Regions from separate parts of the Romboutsia sp. MSSM.1001216sp_RTP31141st1_G3_RTP31141_220114 genome, predicted to be linked through region 2. Evidence: riboswitches for the same ligand, from Rfam matches in the RefSeq annotation. Region 2 holds a riboswitch; each other region holds the start of a gene.

Region 1 (6,933 bases), on a different contig from region 2:
CCTAAATCTCCTTTTCTCATAGAAGATAAAACTTGTATATCTTTTAATTTATCTACATTATAAAATTTAGGTAATCTCTCACTTACTAAACCTATTATTTCATTTATTATCTCTTCATTGGTATTTTTTCTTATAAAAAAGAAGTCTTTTCCTTTGGAGTTTAAATGTAATGGCTGTCCATTATTTATTTTATGGGCATTAACTACTATCATACTTTCTTGAGCTTGCCTAAATATCTCAGTTAATCTAACTACTTTTATAACGCAAGAATCTATCATATCTTTAAGTACATTTCCTGCACCTACTGATGGTAATTGGTCACTATCACCAACTAATATAACCCTTGTTCCAGGTTTAATTGCCCTTAGTAAAGAGTACATTAGTAAAATATCAACCATAGAAACCTCATCTATTATTATTACCTCGGCTTTTATTGGCTCTTCTTCATTTTTCATAAATTGAAGTTCATCACTATCTGTTGCATATCCCATTTCTAGCAATCTATGTATAGTCTTAGCCTCTTTACTTGAAGTTTCACTCATCCTCTTTGCTGCTCTTCCTGTTGGGGCAGCTAATACAACTTCTTGATTATTATTTTCAAATATTTTTATTATGGTGTTTATAGTAGTGGTTTTTCCTGTTCCCGGACCACCAGTTATTATTACTACTCCACCTTCTATTGCTTCTTTTACAGCTAACATTTGATTGTTAGCAAGCTTTATACCTTCTTCTTTTTCTACTACTCTTATCTCTTCTTCTATATCTATATTTAAATCTTTAAATTCATGCTGAGATAATTTTATTATTTGTTTACATACTCCATTTTCCGATAAATAGTATGGTATTAAATATATTAGATGTTGATTATCTTTTTTCTCTATATGTATTTTTTGATCATATGCAAGTTCTAGTATACACTCTTTTACAAGCTCTCCTTTTACATCTAATAATTTAATAGCTTCTTGTATAAGGATATTTTCTGGTAGGTATGTATGACCATTCCCTAATGATTGGTTTAGAGTATAGAGTATCCCTTGAGAGACTCTATCTTTTGAATTTTTTTCAATTCCTATTTTACTAGCTATATTATCTGCTATTTTGAATCCAACACCTCTTATATCTTCCGCTAATTTATATGGATTCTTGTTTATAACTTCAATAGCTTTGTTTTTATACTTTTTATATATCTTCATACAGTAGTTAGGAGTTATTCCATATGGAGAAAGTTCTATTATTATATTTCTAAGCTCTCTATTTTCTTCATAGCTTTTTACTATCTGATCTATTTTCTTTTGACCTATACCATCCACTTCACTCAGCCTATGAGGATTATTTTGAATTATATCTAATGTACTTACTCCAAACTTATCCACTATTTTTTTTGCCATTTTTTCTCCGATTCCATGTATCATACCAGAAGATAAGTATACATATATCCCCTCCAGAGATGTTGGTGTTACTGGCATAAATTTATTTACTTCAAACTGAGTTCCATAAGTTTTATGATTTGTCCATTTTCCTTCAACTTCTATGCTTTCCCCCACCGATAAAGTAGGCATACAACCAACTATGACTACTTCATTATCTGAGTTAGCCAAGTGGGCTATAGTGTACCCATTATCCTCATTTTTAAATACTATATCACTTATCATTCCTTCTAATCTTTCCATATTCATCTCCTACAACCCATAATATTTCTATCGTTCACTTAAGTTGTATTTATTATACCTTTTATACCAAAAAAATTCACCCCTTTAAATGGGGTGAATTATCTATAGTTATTTTAAATTATTGTCCTAATGCTTCTTTTCTTAATAGCTCTGCTTTATCAGTTCTTTCCCATGGTAAATCTATATCTGTTCTACCAAAATGACCATAAGCTGCTACTTGCTTGTATATAGGTCTTCTTAAGTCTAAGTCTCTTATTATTGCTCCTGGTCTTAAATCGAAGTGTTTATTTACTAATTCTACTAATTTAGATTCTTCAACTTTTCCAGTTCCAAAAGTATCTATAAATACTGATAATGGTCTAGCAACACCTATTGCATAAGCTAACTCTATTTCACATTTATCTGCTAGTCCTGCTGCTACTATATTTTTAGCTACATATCTTGCTGCATAAGCTGCTGATCTATCAACCTTTGTTGGATCTTTTCCTGAGAATGCTCCTCCACCATGTCTTGAGTATCCTCCGTAAGTATCTATTATTATTTTTCTTCCTGTAAGACCTGTATCTCCTTGTGGTCCTCCTATAACGAATCTTCCTGTTGGGTTGATGTATATTATAGTTTCTTCATCCATTAAATCTGCTGGTATAACAGCTTTAATAACATGCTCTATTAAATCTTTTCTTATTGTTTCGTTAGTAACTTCTTCTCCATGTTGAGTTGATATAAGTATAGTATGAACTCTAACAGGAGTATTTCCATCGTATTCTATTGTAACTTGAGTCTTTCCATCCGGTCTTAAGTACTCTAAAGTTTTATTTTTTCTAACTTCTGTTAATCTTCTAGATAGCTTATGAGCTAAAGATATTGGAAGTGGCATTAACTCTTCTGTTTCATTACAAGCGAAACCAAACATTATACCTTGGTCTCCTGCTCCAACCTTTTCTATTTCATCTTCAGCATTTTCACCTTCTCTATTTTCTAAGGCTTCATCAACACCCATAGCTATATCGCCTGATTGTTCATCTATTGCAGTTATTACTGCACAAGTATCACAGTCAAATCCATATTTAGCTCTGTCATACCCTATTTCTCTTACTGTTTCTCTTACTAATTTAGGAATGTCTACATATGTATTAGTACTTATTTCTCCTGCTACTAATACTAATCCTGTTGTAGTTGTTGTTTCACAAGCTACCCTTGCATGTGGATCTTTCTCTAATAATGCATCTAGTATAGAATCTGATATTTGGTCACAGATTTTATCTGGATGCCCTTCAGTTACTGATTCCGACGTAAATAAATGTCTTGCCATTTGTATCTCCTCCTTAATATAATTCATTTTATTTAGATTTGATTTCTAATCATTTATAATGATTTTCACTAAAATACAACCTAATTAAATCTTAAGAGCTAGGAGTTTAGTAATTATTTATCTAATAAAAAAACCTCTTCTTATTAAGAAGAGGTTAATTATTTCGTATATGCTAATTAACTAACCTCATCTCTCAAAACTATAAAGTCTTGTAGGATTTAGCACCTTTTCCCTAATGGGTGGTTGCTGGGCTTCACAGGGCCTGTCCCTCCGCCGCTCTTGATAAGGTAATCAAGAATTTATTAAGTTATTATTTTGTATCACTAACTTATATGTTACTACCTTTTTTATATACTGTCAATCTTTTATGCAATAATTTTTTGCTTGTCTATTCAAACTATCTTGTATCCTATTTAATAATTTTTTCATATTATATCTTATAAATCTATATAGGTCTTTTTTTATCCTATATTTCATATATTCTTGTGAAGGGGGTGTTCCTATGTATCTGGCCAAGGTCAATTATAATAAAGAAAATGTTGTTGAAATCCTTTGTTCTGTACTTAGAGACATAATAAATGATAATACAGTTGTGGTCTGTATAGGAACAGATCGGGCTATAGGTGATGCTCTTGGCCCTTTAGTTGGCACTATGCTTAAAAATAGCGACTTTAATTTCCCTGTCTACGGAACCTTAGATAATCCTATTCATGCTTTAAATATATATGAGTCTATCGAACATATAAAAAAGGCTCATCCTAACGGAAATTTTCTAGCTATTGATGCATGTCTGGGTGCAAAAAATAATATAGGAAATATCCAAGTCAGAGAAGGTCCTATTCTTCCTGGCAAGGGGGTAGGTAAAAAATTACCTCAAATAGGAAACTATTCTATTGTAGGTATTGTAGATAAGATAGATGAAAATAATAGATTTTCTTTTAATAACGTTCGACTTAGTTTTATATTAGAACTTGCCGAACTTATATCTTTATCTTTACTTCTTTCTACATGACAAATCAATATTTAATATAGCCTGTTCTTTAGCTTAAATTTTTATAGGTTAGGCTATTTATCTGCTTTTTATTATTTTTAATGTTCTGCATACAAATTTTGACATATAACATATTTCAAAACAATTTTACTTGATTGTTTTATCTAATAATTTACTTACATCATATATCAATCTTAGAAAAATAAAAATAAGGCTATTTCCTTTAAGGAAATAGCCTTATTTTTATTTTTCTACAAGAGCAAACATTAACTCTCCACTACATACTAATTCTTCATTAACAAAAGCTTTTGCCAAAGCTTTTCCAATATTTCTTCTTATAGATGTCATTTCAACTTCCATAGTTAATGTATCCCCAGGTCTTACTTCTTTTTTAAATCTAACTTTATCTATACCTGCAAATACACCTAATTTTCCTCTATTCTCATCTACTGACATCATAGCTACACACCCTACTTGAGCCATAGCTTCTATTATAAGTACTCCTGGCATTATCGGGTATTCTGGGAAATGACCTTGGAAAAATAGTTCATTTACACTTACATTTTTTATACCTTTAGCTCTTTTTCCCTCTTCTAATTCTATTATCCTATCTACTAATAAAAATGGATATCTATGTGGTATTAATTCTTTTATTTGGTCTATATTTAACATTTAAGTACCCTCCTAATTATCTCCTTTTGAAGGTACCTCCTGTTTCAAGTAAATCTAAAGAACTTAAAGCAATTCCTGTACCTTTTGCAACACAAGATAAAGGTTCATCAGCCACTACAACTTTAATTCCTGTTCTATCTTCTATTCTTTTGTCTAGTCCATATAACAATGAACCTCCACCAGTCATTATTATTCCAGTATCACTTATATCTGCTGCTAATTCTGGTGGTGTTTTCTCTAGGACAGAAAGCGTTGATGCAACTATCTGCTCTGAGCATTCATTAAGAGCTTCTAGCATCTCAGTTGAATTTATAACTATGGATTCTGGTAATCCTGTAATTAAATTACGTCCACTTATTTTAATGCTCTTTTCATCTTCTCTTTTATATGCACAACCTACTTCTATTTTGATTTTTTCTGCAGTTCTTTCTCCTATAAGAAGGTTATATTGTTTTCTGATATATCTTACTATAACTTCATCAAATCTATCTCCACCCATTTTTATGGATTCACTAACTACAGCTCCTCCTAGAGATGTCACCGCAATATCTGCTGTTCCTCCACCAATGTCTATAACCATGCTTCCATTAGGTTTAGCTATATCTACTCCTGCTCCTATAGCCGCTGCTATTGGTTCTTCTATTATATATACATCTCTCGCTCCAGATTGTCTTGTAGCTTCTTCTACAGCTCTTTTTTCAACATCTGTGACCCCTGTAGGAACACATACCATTATTCTTGGCATAAAAAATCTACCAAAACCTTTTTTATCTACAGCTTTATCTATAAAATAAGTTAACATTTTTTCAGTTACATCATAATCAGAAATTACACCATCTCTTAGTGGTCTTATAGCTACTATATTACCAGGTGTCCTTCCTATCATTCTTCTAGCTTCTTCTCCTACCGCTAAGACAGATTTAGTTCTTTTATCGATTGCTACAACAGAAGGCTCTTCTAATACAATCCCTTTTCCGCTAACGTATACAAGAACATTAGCAGTACCTAAGTCTATCCCTATGTCCGCTCTAGACATGTTCTCAACTCCTTTTTGCATATTTTATATCTAAACGACTCATTGTCTAAAACACTCCTATAATACAAAATATACAAAAATACTACTTTAGTCAAGAATAATAAAAAAAATGTAGGCTTAACCTACATTTTTTTTGGAGCTCTTTTCATATTTAAGCTTTGTAGCCATTCCTCCTCTTATGTGTCTTTCAGATTTATTTTTTTCTAAAACCATCTTAACTTCTTTAGCTAGAGACGGGTTTATTTCTTCTAAACGTTCTGTTACATCTTTATGTATTGTACTTTTACTAACTCCAAATGTCTTCGCTGTTTGACGAACAGTTGTATTTTTCTCTAGTATATATTTAGCCACAACGATTGCTCGTTCCTCTATATGAGATCTCAAAGCTTTCCCTCCTCACATACTAGCCTTAATCATATATATGTGAGAAAGAAAAGAAATATAACAGACTTAACCAAATTTGATTAAGTCTGTTATATTTTATTTTATTAAACTCATTGGATCTATTGATTCTTTTCCTTTGAAGGCTTCTATATGAATATGTGGTCCCTCTGCACTCTCAACTACAGATGTATTTCCTGCTAAAGCTATTACATCTCCTTCTTTGACTGCTTGTCCGTCTTTAACTTTAATATCTTCACTTAAATTAGAATATATTACTGTTTTACCTTCACTTTCAACCTCAACTGACATACCATTAGCATCATCTTTAAAAATGTTAGTTACTTTTCCTGATAATAAACTTTTTATACTTTGTCCTTCTTTACAACTTACGTCTAAACCTTTATGCACTTCCCATAAGTTCAATGTTTCTGAGTAACTAGGTTCCTTTGCTGAATATTCTCTAATTACTTTTTCTCCTACAAATTCAAGTTTCGATGTTTTTTTAACCTCTTTATTTTTTGCTGTTTCTAAGTTTTCCTTTGATTCTGTAGAAGTTGGCACAGCTTCTTTATTTTCATTTTCTATTAGATGAACTTCATCTTCTTTTTTACTATTTTCTTTATCATTTACTATTTCATTATTTGATGCTAGGTCGTTAACATCATTCTTTACAAACCAAACTCCTCCGACCGCAAGTAAACTAATGCATACAAATAATGCCAAATAAAATCCATCTTTTTCTAGTAGCTTTTTCATACAGCACCTCCAAATATATTTATGTATTTGTATTCTTATCTTTTATTTATATTTTTATACAATTTATACATATTTTGGATTAATTAAAAATGAATTTTATCTATTAATATAT
Region 2 (6,933 bases):
ACAACAATGAGTGTCTTATGTGTTCAGTATAAGGGGGAGTACTATGACATTTAAATTAGAAAAAATACACAAAGCAGTAAACTGGAATAAAGAAGATGATGGATTTACTCAAGCCTTTTGGGAACAAAATGTAAAACAATTTTGGTTACCAGAGGAAATATCAGTTTCAAAAGATTTAAAAGTATTTAATGAATTAAATGAAAAAGAAAAAGAATTATATAAAAAAGTATTAGGTGGACTTACATTACTAGACACTAAGCAAGGAAATGATGGGGTACCATCTATGATGAGCCTTACAGATAACCTTCAAAGAAAAGCAGTATTATCATTTATGGGAACTATGGAAGAAATACATGCTAAAAGTTACTCATCTATATTTATGACACTGCTTTCTAATGATGAAATTGAAGAATTATTTAAATGGATAGAAAGTGAAGAAACACTTCAGAAAAAGGCGGACTTAGTACTAGCCCAATATAAAAATACAAAAGATGAAGAAAGTTTATATTTATCTATGGTAACAAGTGTATTCTTAGAAAGCTTTTTATTCTACTCAGGTTTTTTCTATCCACTATATCTAGCAGGCCAAGGTAAAATGGTTGCAAGTGGAGAAATAATATCTCTTATACTTAGAGATGAATCACTACATGGAAAGTATATAGGACTTCTTTCTCAAGAAATATATGAAAAGTTTGAAGAAGCTAAAAAAGAAGAATTAAAAGATAGAATGTACAAAATACTTGAAGATTTAATGGAAAATGAAATAAACTATACAAACACTATATACAAAGATAGCGGTCTTGAAAGTGAAGTTATAAATTTCTTAAAATACAATGCTAATAGGGCATTAGACAATTTAGGGTTTAATGAATATTATAAAGTAAGTGAAATAAACCCAATAGTACTAAATGGGCTAAGTACAGAAACCAAAAATCACGACTTTTTCTCGACTAAAGGTAATGGATATCAAAAAGGTGTATATGAAGAATTAAAAGATGAAGATTTCTTAATATAAAAAAATCACTTGGATAAAACCAAGTGATTTTTTAGTTTAATGTTTTATATTAGGTAAAAGCATTTTAATAATCTTATAAATCAAAAATACATAATAATATCATTTAAATTTGATAAAAATATATAAGAAAGTTTAAGGAGGTATTAAAATGTCTAAAAAACCAGCAATAAGTAATGCTAAACAAGCTCTAAATCAAATGAAACTAGAAATAGCAAATGAACTAGGAATGTCAAATAGTCATATAGATGGATCTAATGATACATCATATAAAAATGGACATATAGGTGGAAACTTAGGTGGTGTGATGAGTAGAAGATTAGTAGAAATGGGTGAAGAACAGCTACTAAGAGAATATAATAAAAAAAATAAATAATTAACAGGCATTGAGTTGAAAGTCAGTAAACAACTCAATGCTTTTTTTAGTAATTAAAACCATTTTAGTGTAAAAAGTTGACGGATTAAGTAGATGAAATTATAATGAAAGTACAAAGTATAACCACGATTAATAGGTAGGCTATATAAAGGAGATTAAGGATGAGTTCAGAGTTAGCAAGACTAAAAGAATTGTATGAAATATTTTTAGATATGGAAAAATATTCAGTATTATTACCAACAGAAAAGAGGCTTTCAGATTTCGTAAAGGTTACGTTAGACAAAGAACATGAAGTAGTGTATTTAAAAGAAGAAAAACAAGAAAGAAAGTTAAATTCAGATGGGTTTAAGATAAATTTAATTTGTATATTAGAAAGTGTAGAAGATTTTTTAGATAATTCTAATATTATTGATAGATTTAGTGAAGTTGAAGAAGGAAAACTTAGTGAAGAAGAATATATAAAGTATGCAGGTGGTATTTGCTTGGCTAGAGGTAAATATGATAAGATAATTTCAAAACTTTATGTTATATAAATATATATTATGCCTTTAAGTAGATGCTTAAGGGCTATTATTAAAAAAAGACAGAATTTATTTCTGTCTTTTTTTAATAATAAACTGAAAAATAAAGCTATATAAAATTAATGACTAAGGAGCATGATTAAAGGGATAGTAATATTATTACTAAAAAAATATATTATATACATTTATGTTAAATAAGTAGTTAAATATTACAAATTTATAATAACTCTTGAAAAAATAATGACGTGTGAGTTAAGATGATTTTAAGAAAATAAAAAATAAGATTATAGATGCGGGTATAATGATTAGATTTAACTAAGGTTATAGGGATTTTGACATATAAAGATATTTATAAATAATAAATGAACAGAAGGAGCATATCATATGAGAAAATTATTTACAGAGTGGGCGATGGATATAGCCGAAGATAGTAAAGTTAGAAGTACGTGTGTTTCAAGACAAGTAGGAGCTGTAATTATAAAAGGAAAGCAAATTATAGCTACAGGTTATAATGGAAGTCCTGCTGGAACTATTCATTGTTCAGATATTGGCTATTGCGAGAGAAAAAAAAGAGGTATACCTTCAGGACAAGGCTTAGAACTATGTCGAGCTGGGCATGCTGAAGCAAATGCTATAATACAATGTGCTAAACATGGAATAAGCTGTGAAGGAGCTACATTGTATGCTACTACTCAACCTTGTGTATTTTGCTCAATATCTATTATTCAAGCAGGAATAAAAAAAGTAATATTTAAAGGAGAGTATCCTACAGGCTTAGGCCAGCAGCTATTTGAAGAAGCTGGAATAGAATACATTAAATATGAAGATGCATTAAAACAAGAGCAAGAAGAACAAGAAGCTAAACGTGAGAAAGAGAAGAAACGTGTTCAAGAATTCTTAAGTAAGCCAAGGAGCTATTAAAAGGCTAGGCTAAACAATTTAGCTTTTATAGAAAAATATATAATAATTTATTGTTTATTTATATTCAACAATGATTACTGTAAAAAGATATATTAAATATAAACAAAGCTACTTAACATATGTTAAGTAGCTTTGTTTATATTTAATAGTGTTGAGTTTAATATAATATTTTACCTTAAATACTTTCTATAGTAATATACAATCATAAAAAAAGCACCACATGAAGCATCTATTAAATCCATCATGGTATCTTTTAAACCGCCAGATTGCGTATTCATCTTAAATAAGACATCTAGTAAATATTCACATATTTCACAAATTGCTGATATGCCCATTGCAAAGAAGAAAAGAATCATACATATTAAAAGTTTATTATTTTTACTACTAATATTTTTTAGTATATTAAATCCAATTTTAACAGATATAAATCCAGACCAAAAATGAAGAAAATCATCATAAAATGGGATTATATCGTAAAGTCCATAACATGAACCTAGTAAAAAAGAAGATAATATAAAAATGTTTCCAATTATGTACAATGGGTAGTCAAGTATAGCTAAGTTTTTTAAATAAGCTTTAGTAAGCACAAAAGTAATTATAAGCGAAATTAAGCTAATTACGCTTTTTCCAAATTCTTTGTTAAATAGAAAAAATATTATAGATAAAATATAAATAATGTAAAGTAATATACTAAATTTTTTAATATCTTTATGTTTCATAGCAATTCCTACCTTCCATAATTATTATATTATTATGTGCATACGTATAAATAAAATGTAAGTTTAATTTATATAATTTAATTTAGCTGAAATATAAAAAAATAAATAGAAAAATAAATTATTTTGTTTTAAAACTTACTAATTTGGGTATATATGTATTAGAAATATTAGAAAAATAGTAAAAAATAGTATAATACAAATTAACAATAGGAGTGATGAGCATGAGTTTAGCAAAAAAAATAGAACAAAAGAAAAAAGCTAAAAAAGCAAAAGAAAGAAATAAAAAGATAAAAATAGCTACACTAGGTGTTGCAACAGGTGCTATAACAGGAATACTAGGTGGGGTTTTATTAGCTCCTAAGTCAGGAAAAGAAACTAGAGAAGATATAAAAAATACAGCTAAAGATATAAACACAAATGTAAGTGAAAAGGCTGCCAAAACAAAAGAAAAATTAACTACAAATGTAAATGAATCTAAGAGAAGAATAAAAGAGTATTTAGATAGTAAAAAGAAAGAAAATGAAGACGTAGTAGATACTAATGTTGTAGAATTATTACAAGCTCCACAAGAAGCTAAGGATAAAGAATAATTGCTATGGAGAATAACATTATGTACATAGATTTAAATGTAATATATATAATACTAGCATTATTAGGTATAGGTGCATTAATATTTTTAATAATAACTTTAAAAAATATTAATGAATTTATTAAAAATATCAATACAGTGGTATCAACAAATTCTGATGACATACATACAGTAGTAGGTAAATTACCTAATTTAGTTGATAATATCAGCGATATTAGTGAAAATGTAAAAGACGTTGCGGAAGTTGCAACAGATGTAACAGCAGATATAGTAGTGGCTAAAGAAAATGTAAAATCTAATGTTGAGATATTTACTGAAATATTAAATATATTAAAATCTGTATTTATTAATAAATAGTCATAAAAGTCATAATTAAATCGTAATTTAATTATGACTTTTTTTATTTGCTAATATATCATAATAAATTAAGATGTATAAAAAATTAATATATATAATTTATAAGTAGATTTATTAGAATAATTAAAAAATAATATTGACAAAATTGTGAAAATTAACTATTATATAAATAATTAAATAATTCTTATCAAGAGTGGCGGAGGGACTGGCCCGACGAAGCCCAGCAACCAGTATTATTATACGGGTGCTAAATCCTGCAGCATAAGCTGAAAGATGAGAGTATAATTTTTGCTGTCAAAGCCTGAGTTATCTCAGGTTTTTTTTATTAAAAAATATCAGGTATATTTAAATAAATTAAAATTATACTCTTTAGAAGTTTTAATATAAAGGGAGGTATATTATGAAAGAAGAAGCAAAAAAAGGTAGTATATTAGGATTATTACCACTGGGTGTATTTTTAATAGTATTTTTAGGTAGCGGGGTAATAACTGGGGATTTTTATAAAATGCCAGCAATAGTAGCATTTATAATCGCAACTATAGTAGGATTTTCTCTTAATAGAAAAGTTAGTTTAGGAGAAAAGATAGAAGTATTTTGTAAAGGTGCAGGTAATATAGATATAATATCTATGATTATGATATTTATACTTGCAGGCTCTTTTTCAAGTGTAGCTAAGGCAATGGGAGGTGTTGACTCAACTGTTAATTTAAGTTTATCAATTCTTCCTCCTAATCTTTTAGTATCAGGGTTATTTGTAATAGGATGTTTTATATCTATATCTATGGGAACATCAATGGGAACAATAGCAGCACTTGGGCCAATAGGCATAGGAATTGCAGCTAAAACAGGAATACCAGCACCATTAGTAATAGGAGCTGTTGTAGGTGGAGCTATGTTTGGAGATAATTTATCTATGATATCAGACACTACAATAGCAGCAACCAAAACTCAAGGATGTGAATTAAAAGATAAATTTAGAGTAAATTTCTTAATAGTTTTACCAGCAGCTATTATAACTGCTATATTATTAGCTACTATAACATCAGGGTATAGTTTAGGTGGTAGCACAAGCTATAGATATGATTTTATAAAAGTTTTACCATATTTAGGAGTGTTATTAGGAGCTTTATGTGGAGTAAATGTATTTGTTTTACTTAGTTTTGGAGTAGTATTTGCAGGTGCAATAGGATTATTTACAAATTCATTTGGGTTATTTGGATTTATAGAAGCTATATCAGGTGGTATATCAGGAATGTATGAATTATGTCTACTTGTTATAATAATCGGAGGACTTGTAGAACTTATAAAATTAAATGGTGGAATAGACTTTATACTTAATTTTATAAGTAGTAAAATAAAAACTAAAAAAGGTGCAGAGTTTGGTATAGCAGCATTAGTAAGTATAGTAGATTTATGTACAGCAAACAACACTATAGCAATAGTAACAGCAGGGCCACTTGCAAAAGATATAGCTACAAAATTTGATATAGATAATAGAAAAACTGCAAGTATATTAGATATATTCTCATCTTGTTGGCAAGGCATAGTTCCATATGGTGCACAAGTATTAACAGCTGCAGGGATGGTAGGAATATCTCCTGTTGAATTAATTAAATATCTACATTATCCTTGGTTAATGTTAGCTTGTGGAATAATAGCTATAACATTTGGTATTCCAAACTTAAATAAAGTTAATAAAAGGAAAAAAGAAGTAGCTTAATGTAACTATAAAATTTTAGTTTCATATAATATAATAAAAGCAATACTGGAGGAGATTATGGCATTAGGTGACTATGATTTCTTAGTAGGAGTAGTATCGACTTTTATAATAACATCATCCTATGAAATATCAATATATACTATAAATCAAGCTCGATGTATAGTTAAATCATATAAGTATATGAAACATAATAATACTTAAAAAGTGAAGTTTTAAAACTTCACTTTTTTTACGCTTAAGGAAATTATGATATTTCAAAAATTAGTAGATAATTATTACAGTTAAGTAATACCAATCAGTTTAGCGAGTGTAAAAAATAAACTTAATATTTTTACATTCGTACAATAATAGTTAAATTAACTGAAATATCACATAAAGTTTATAATTAGCATAATTATAATAAATATTATTATGAGAAGGTGAAATATTATTTATGAATAGATACTATAGACAGATAGATTACAGCAAATTTGATAAAAATATGGAAGAGTTTGTAAATGAGAATCATATAAAAAGTGATACAGGCTATATTATAATTACATCTACTAAAGATAAACTTACCTATATATTAAAAAAAGTAGATTATAGATTTAAGGTACTGCACGTTTGGAGTAGCACTGTAGGAAAAAGCTCAACTCCTACAATAAAGGGTATATTTAAGTCAGGTATAAAGTATCCTGCTATAGGGGGAGAAAAAAGTTCAGCAAAATATGCAATG
Region 3 (6,933 bases), 150 kb from region 2:
TATTTTCTATTCCAACAGATACTCTAATCATCTCTAAACTAACTCCACACTTTATCTTATCTTCATCAGACAACTGGCTATGAGTAGTACTAGCAGGATGAAGTACTGATGTTTTATTAAATCCAAGATGTATTGCCAAATCTACTAATTTTAAAGATTTTATAAAAGTCTTAGCTTCATTTATTCCACCTTTTATACCAAATGTTAATATTCCACTTCCACCTTTTAAGTAAGTTTTTACTTTCTTATAATCTTCTCTACTTTCTAAGTATGGATAGTTTACCCAGCTTACTTTTTCATGATTTTCTAAATACTTTGCTAATACTAAAGTATTTTTACTATGTTTTTTCATTCTAAGATGAAGTGTTTCCACTCCTAGATTACTTAAAAATGCATTAAAAGGGCTCATTGTGCTACCTAAATCTCTAAGCAGTGATGCTCTTAACTTTGTTATATAAGCACTTTCCCTAAGTTCCTCAACATATTTAATATCATGACAACTAACACCTCCATCACTTAATAATGGATATTTCCCATTATCCCAATTAAAATTACCACAATCAACAACTATTCCTCCAAGTGCCACTGCATGACCATCTATATATTTTGATGTAGAATGTATAACTATATTTGCACCAAAATTTATAGGATTACATAAATACGGGCTTGCTACTGTATTGTCAACTATAAAAGGAATATCCCCCTTTTTAGCTATTTCACTTAATTTCTTAAAATCTAATATATCTAGTCCTGGATTTCCTATAGTTTCTCCATATATAGCTTTAGTATTTTCATCTACTAAGGATAGTATATATTCTTTATCATCATTATTGGATACAAATTTTGTTTCTATTCCAAAACTTCTAAGAGTTATATTAAATAAATTATAAGTTCCACCATATAGTGATGATACTGATATTATATTGTCTCCACTTTTGCATATATTTAAAATAGCTAAAAGCACCGCCGATTGTCCTGAACTAACTGCAACTGCTCCGACGCCACCTTCAAGATATGCTATTTTTTCTTCAAAATTTGCTACTGTTGGATTGCTTATTCTACTATACATATGGCCATCTGCTTTTAAATCAAATATATCTGCCACTAAGTCTGGATCTTCATATTTGAAGGTTGTACTTTGAACCAAAGGATACACCATAGGCTCCCCAACATTTGGTTTATATCCCCCTCTTACACATAAAGTTTACTTGTTATAATTTTTCATAAAAAAAGCCCCCTTTTATCTAGGAAGCCTTTTATTAACGCAACAAATCAATATGCCTTTTATCTCTCAGGAAAACTCCTGCAGGATTTAGCACAATTCTAACTAAGTTAGCTGTTGCCAGGCTTCATAGGGCCAGTCCCTCCACCATTCTTAATAAAAGACTTTCTATTTATTTTTATTATTTAATAAGTATTATATATTATAATTATCGAAATTATAATTTAATAAATTAATTTATATATATTTATATATATTTATATGTATATGTTCATAAAATATTTTATACTATAACTTACCATTTTTGCTTAATTATTGATTATTCCAAATTACTATATTCTATAAAATTTTGTCTAGTTTTGAGCTTTTACTACATATTTATTTCTAACCTCTTTAGGTAGAATATTCCATACATAAACTGCTAAAGAGAAATCTAACATACTATGTATTATAGTTCCAACTCCTATTAATCCTATAACAGATACTAAAAAACCTTGATTATAAAATCCTTCCGAAAGGTTTGATGAAAAATAAAAAGGTATAATTACTAAAACTTCTCCAATAGCATGAATTAATCCTATAACAAATGAATATCCTAAAGAACTTTTTATACTCTTTATAAGATCCCTATTTTTGTTTAAGTAAATACACCCAATACTAACAAATAATAAATGACTTAGTGCTCTAATTACAATTGGTAATGGGAAACCACCAAATAAAAAACCTATTGTAGTTCCAAGTGTTACAAATAGAGCAGTCTTTGATGATATAAACATAGCTATAAATATTGGTATATGACTAGCTAATGTAAAAGATGCCGGTTCTAATATTATTTTAATTGGTGAAAACATTGGTATAATAATTCCCATTGCACATAAAAGTGCTGATAATACAATATTTTTAGTTCTCATATCTCTCCTCCAAATATATTTTTTAATTTAGTATATTTAATTCATATTACATGTGTCTTTACATATATATTTACAGTTTAGTGACTAAATTTATAATTGTCAAATACTTTTTTATGTTTATTCATTTAAGCTTGCTTACATATATAAAATTAATTTATTCATATTTATAATTTTTTAATATTGATAATATCAACTAATATGCTATAATTTACATAAATTTTCAATGAGTGGTGATATTATGAATGAATATATTGGAATAATCATAAGAAATCAAAATGATAAGTTTTTACTTTGTGATGGAAGCTTTTATATAAAAACTAGATTAGATTCTAATAGGGATATTGAGGATATAATAAAAACTGAAATATATAACGTATTAGAAAAAGACATATTTAAGATAAGAAAAATTTTTGAAGAAAAAATCATTCATAGATATGAAGAAATAACACTTTACTTAGTTGATGTTGGAGTTTATACCAATGACTACGATTTTATATCAATAGACAAGATATTAAGTGAAATTATAAATTTTGATGATAAAAACTATTTTAATGAATATATATTAAAACCTGAAGAATACTCTAATATACTCTCAACTACATTTACTTTGCTTATGCTTGTTATCACAGTTAATATATTTCATTTACCACAATTTATACACAATATTTCTTCATATACTCTAAGTGGATTTTCACTTATTTTTATATATGCAATATTTAATAGATACTTAAAATCAAATTTAATAACATACTTATCTTACTTTAAATTTAATGTTAAAATTGCTAACTATATAACATCACTTTTACTAGTTATATATTGTATAATAACTTTATTTTAAATACTAGCTATATATATATGAATCTATAATCAAATTTTTAAGTAAAATATAGCACAAAAGCTACTTTAATTTTATATAATCTAAGGATTTTCTATTCTTTTACTACCAATTCATTCTTTACTTTATAAAGATTAAGCAGTATAATAATGCCAAATACATCAATTTATAATTTTTTATAAAATAAATATATAATAATAATTTTATAACCAATATAGACTTAACTAATAAAATTTATAGGTTACTTATCTTATTTCTTAAGCCATACAAATAAATTCATTTCAAAACACTTTACAAAAGACAACTTTAGGAGGATGACTTATGTGTTTAAAATTAAGAAAAATAGCAATAGTAGGTACGGGACTAGTTGGGTCTAGCTGTGGATTTGCACTAGTTAATCAATGTGTATGTGATGAACTTTTAATGATTGATATAAATGAAGAAAAAGCTAAAGGCGAAGCTTGGGATTTAACTCACGGAGTAGAATTTATGTCTCAAAGAACTAAAATAAGACAAGCAACATTTGCAGATTGTAGTGATGCTGATATTGTTATATTTACTGCAGGACCAGCACCTAAACAAGGTCAATCTAGACTTGATACTTTAGAAGTTAGTGCTTCTATATGTAACTCAGTAATTAAGGAAATAATGAAATCAGGATTTGATGGTTTCTTTGTAGTTGCTTCAAATCCAGTTGATATAATTTCATATCATATATGGAAGTTATCTGGACTTCCTAAAAACAGAATAATAGGAACAGGAACTACCATAGATTCATCAAGATTAAAAAACTTCTTATCTAAATATTTAGATGACGTAGACACAAGATCTATACATGCATATTCTATGGGTGAACATGGAGATTCTCAGATGGTTCCTTGGTCAAATGTTAGCATTGCAGGTAAACCTCTTCTAACCCTAATTGAAGAAAATGAAAAACTAAAAAAAGAAATAGATTTAGATTATTTAGTAGAAAAAACTGCTAAAGCTGGTTGGGAAGTATATAATAGAAAAGGTACTACTTACTATGGTATAGCTTCAGCAGTTGTTGGAATCATAAAATCAATATTTAGTAATGAAAGAAGAATTTTACCAGTTTCAGCTTTACTTGAAGGTGAATATGGAGAGACAGATGTGTATACAGGAGTCCCAACTATAATAGGTATAAATGGAGCTGAAAAAGTTATAGAAATTGATATGACTGAAGAAGAGAAGACTAAGTTTAAACATTCAAATAATATACTAAAACAATATTTAAAAAGCATTGGATATTAATTTATATATCTTAATAAAAAGTAAGGAGGAACGAATCGTTCCTCCTTACTTTTTATTAAAATTATATAGTTTTGTCTTATTTATAAAATACAATTTAGACTAATATAAATACCCTTTTTCAGTTAAAGAGGTTATAACTTGCTTATAAGTTTTTTCATCTTTGCACTTTATCGTATGAAGATGTACACCATCTGTTAAATGAGATAGAGGACTTGTTTCTTTTGAATTTAACTTTTCTATAAATTCTTTTACATCTCTTCTACATTCTAAGTGTAAATTGCCAATAATTTGACCATATATACTATGTTCTACTATTACATCTTCAACTATACCACCTTCATCAACTATAGTATTTAATTCATCTTCTATATCTTCTTTATCATGCTTGCAAGCTATAGTTTTTATTATATAATTGTCTTCTTTATTATCATTTAATATATATCCTCTTGGAGTAGATATAATATGGATGCCACTAGCTCTAAGAAGAGCAACATCTCCTACTATAACTTGTCTACTTACATTAAGTTCACTTGATAGTTTTGATCCACTCACAGCTTTATTTTTATTTTTTAGTAGATTTAATATCTTATCTCTTCTATCTGAACCTGTCATTTTAATACCTCTTTTCATATACATGTTATTTTTATTATATCTTAATAAAGGTTGCTTATCTATATGAAAATAGTATAAAATATCTATATTAAACTTGCATTTAGCCCATAATTATAAATATATATTTTCCTATTTAATATATAAATTTGATAATATTAATTACAACCACTGCATCCATGACAACCTTCACCTTTAGGCATATTATCGACATATATTATAAATCCGTTAGGTGTTTCCATAATTGTTACATCTTTATATTTTTCATAATCTAACCTATCCATGACAAAATGTAGATTATCTATAAAATACTCAACGTCAGATTCTTTTTTTTTATCTAATGCTAGATTAAATATTGCTCCACTGCATCCAAATCCTGCAAAATATATTCTTATTGTGCTCGGTTTATCTTTATTTTTTTCTATTATACTTTTTAATAAATCTATTGCAGATTTTGGTAAATTTACCTTCATATGTAGTCCCTCCATCTATTTATATATACTTATACTTATTCAATAAATAGATAATTGATGTTATTTAAAACTAAAAATTGATTGGTAATAATGAATTAATAACTAAGACTAAATATAAAAGTATAATAATGATATTTAACCATTTATATATGAACAATATAGCTATAAATTCTCGAATCAGAGCGCTTGGGAGAAAATAAAAAGCTGTAGGAGCTCCTACCCCATTTGCCTTTAATCCAGCCTTACGAGCAAATATTGATGCACGGAATACATGATAATTATTAGTTACAAAAATACATTTATAATTACCTGATTTATCCATAATTGCCTTAGAAAACTTCATGTTCTCATACGTTGTTGTGGATTTATCCTCAGCAATAATATCTTCATTATTTATACCTTGTGATATTAAGTATTTTTTCATAGCATATGCTTCTGAAACTAACTCATCTGGACCTTGACCTCCAGATACAATTATCTTAGGTAAATTCCCTCTGTCTTTTTGATCTTTATATATCAATTCCTTTATCTAATCTACTTTTTAAAAGAGGTGGTACTCTATCTCCAATCAATCCAGAACCAAGAACTATTATATAATTTATATTGTTTCTTACTGGTATCACTTGGTATATATATGAATAAATTAAATAGCTTATAAACATAAATCCTAAATATACTGACATTACGATTATTGATATAATAACCATATAAGTAAACATATTTAATTTATTACCATGATATATCAACACGTAACTAAGAAATATCATAATAAATATATATACCTATAATTAGCGAAAGAAGATTTGCTAACTTTTTCCCCTCTTTTTTTATCATACTTCTTCCATTTTTAATAAATAAAAATGCACATATTACTACTAATATAGGTATTAACCCATAGACTATTAAAAGTATTAAAGTGTTAGCAATATTACTTTTATCTGATAAAGTTGCTAATGTATAAAAAGTTATTCCTAAAAATCCAATTATTAATATAAGCCCTGTTAGAAAACTTCTTTTTTCTACTAGAAATAAAATTGTACCTGATAAAATTATGATTATACTGGTAAACAATAAGGTATTCATATTCATCCTTTCTTAATAAAGATAATTTTTTATCTTTTTCTAAATCTTACTATTTATTTAGAAAAAAGATAAAATATATCATTTTCATTATTATTTGAGAATAATTTATTCTCTTTTATCTGTAATATAGCTTTATCTGATTTTGAATTTTCTTTAAATTCATATCCTTTAACTGTAACTATTTTATTTTCACTGTCTTTTTCTAATTTGTTATACAAATTATCACTTATAATAATTTGACTTTTGAATAGACCTGTAATTAATATTTTTTTATCTACTACGCTTACTACTTTTAAATTGTTGTTTTCTACTTTATAATTAGTTAATTCTTTTAACTCATTCATATACTTAAAGTTTTTTATACCATCATATCTTGGTATTATTGCGGCCTCTTTATCATTTACCCTTACCTTCTCTAAATCTAATTTATTAGCTAATTTATTATATTCAGACTCTTTAATAACCATATTATTATTATCATCAACTTTAAGCATCTCAAAGTTTATTTCTTCAAATTTACACTTA

Evidence for each region. Region 2 has a riboswitch for S-adenosylmethionine ahead of ABCP60_RS07910 (Na+/H+ antiporter NhaC family protein). Riboswitches for the same ligand answer to the same signal wherever they lie in the genome.
Region 1: linked by a shared signal. The riboswitch ahead of metK (methionine adenosyltransferase) and the one ahead of ABCP60_RS07910 (Na+/H+ antiporter NhaC family protein) in region 2 are both predicted to bind S-adenosylmethionine.
Region 3: linked by a shared signal. The riboswitch ahead of ABCP60_RS07165 (O-acetylhomoserine aminocarboxypropyltransferase/cysteine synthase family protein) and the one ahead of ABCP60_RS07910 (Na+/H+ antiporter NhaC family protein) in region 2 are both predicted to bind S-adenosylmethionine.

The regions. Positions count from the first base shown of each region.
Region 1 is NZ_JBCIUO010000013.1:28,103-35,035, forward strand. It holds gene ABCP60_RS13215 (ATP-dependent RecD-like DNA helicase) at 1-1,670, opposite strand, end outside; gene metK (methionine adenosyltransferase) at 1,789-2,982, opposite strand; SAM riboswitch class I at 3,166-3,271, opposite strand; gene yyaC (spore protease YyaC) at 3,485-3,994, shown strand; gene fabZ (3-hydroxyacyl-ACP dehydratase FabZ) at 4,217-4,645, opposite strand; gene mreB (rod shape-determining protein MreB) at 4,662-5,681, opposite strand; gene spoIIID (sporulation transcriptional regulator SpoIIID) at 5,799-6,065, opposite strand; gene ABCP60_RS13245 (M23 family metallopeptidase) at 6,162-6,821, opposite strand.
Region 2 is NZ_JBCIUO010000003.1:208,186-215,118, reverse strand. It holds gene nrdE (class 1b ribonucleoside-diphosphate reductase subunit alpha) at 1-32, shown strand, start outside; gene nrdF (class 1b ribonucleoside-diphosphate reductase subunit beta) at 44-1,015, shown strand; gene ABCP60_RS07940 (alpha/beta-type small acid-soluble spore protein) at 1,164-1,388, shown strand; gene ABCP60_RS07935 (hypothetical protein) at 1,550-1,921, shown strand; gene ABCP60_RS07930 (cytidine/deoxycytidylate deaminase family protein) at 2,294-2,830, shown strand; gene ABCP60_RS07925 (hypothetical protein) at 3,001-3,549, opposite strand; gene ABCP60_RS07920 (YtxH domain-containing protein) at 3,771-4,139, shown strand; gene ABCP60_RS07915 (hypothetical protein) at 4,160-4,495, shown strand; SAM riboswitch class I at 4,677-4,775, shown strand; gene ABCP60_RS07910 (Na+/H+ antiporter NhaC family protein) at 4,896-6,215, shown strand; gene ABCP60_RS07905 (hypothetical protein) at 6,273-6,416, shown strand; gene ABCP60_RS07900 (L,D-transpeptidase) at 6,649-6,933, shown strand, end outside.
Region 3 is NZ_JBCIUO010000003.1:57,744-64,676, forward strand. It holds partial or broken gene ABCP60_RS07165 (O-acetylhomoserine aminocarboxypropyltransferase/cysteine synthase family protein) at 1-1,192, opposite strand, end outside; SAM riboswitch class I at 1,282-1,385, opposite strand; gene ABCP60_RS07170 (hypothetical protein) at 1,576-2,133, opposite strand; gene ABCP60_RS07175 (hypothetical protein) at 2,372-2,971, shown strand; gene ABCP60_RS07180 (L-lactate dehydrogenase) at 3,290-4,243, shown strand; gene ABCP60_RS07185 (transcription repressor NadR) at 4,343-4,855, opposite strand; gene ABCP60_RS07190 (Fe-S cluster assembly protein HesB) at 5,011-5,325, opposite strand; gene ABCP60_RS07195 (YdcF family protein) at 5,396-5,845, opposite strand; gene ABCP60_RS07200 (hypothetical protein) at 5,835-6,044, opposite strand; gene ABCP60_RS07205 (hypothetical protein) at 6,079-6,408, opposite strand; gene ABCP60_RS07210 (hypothetical protein) at 6,462-6,933, opposite strand, start outside.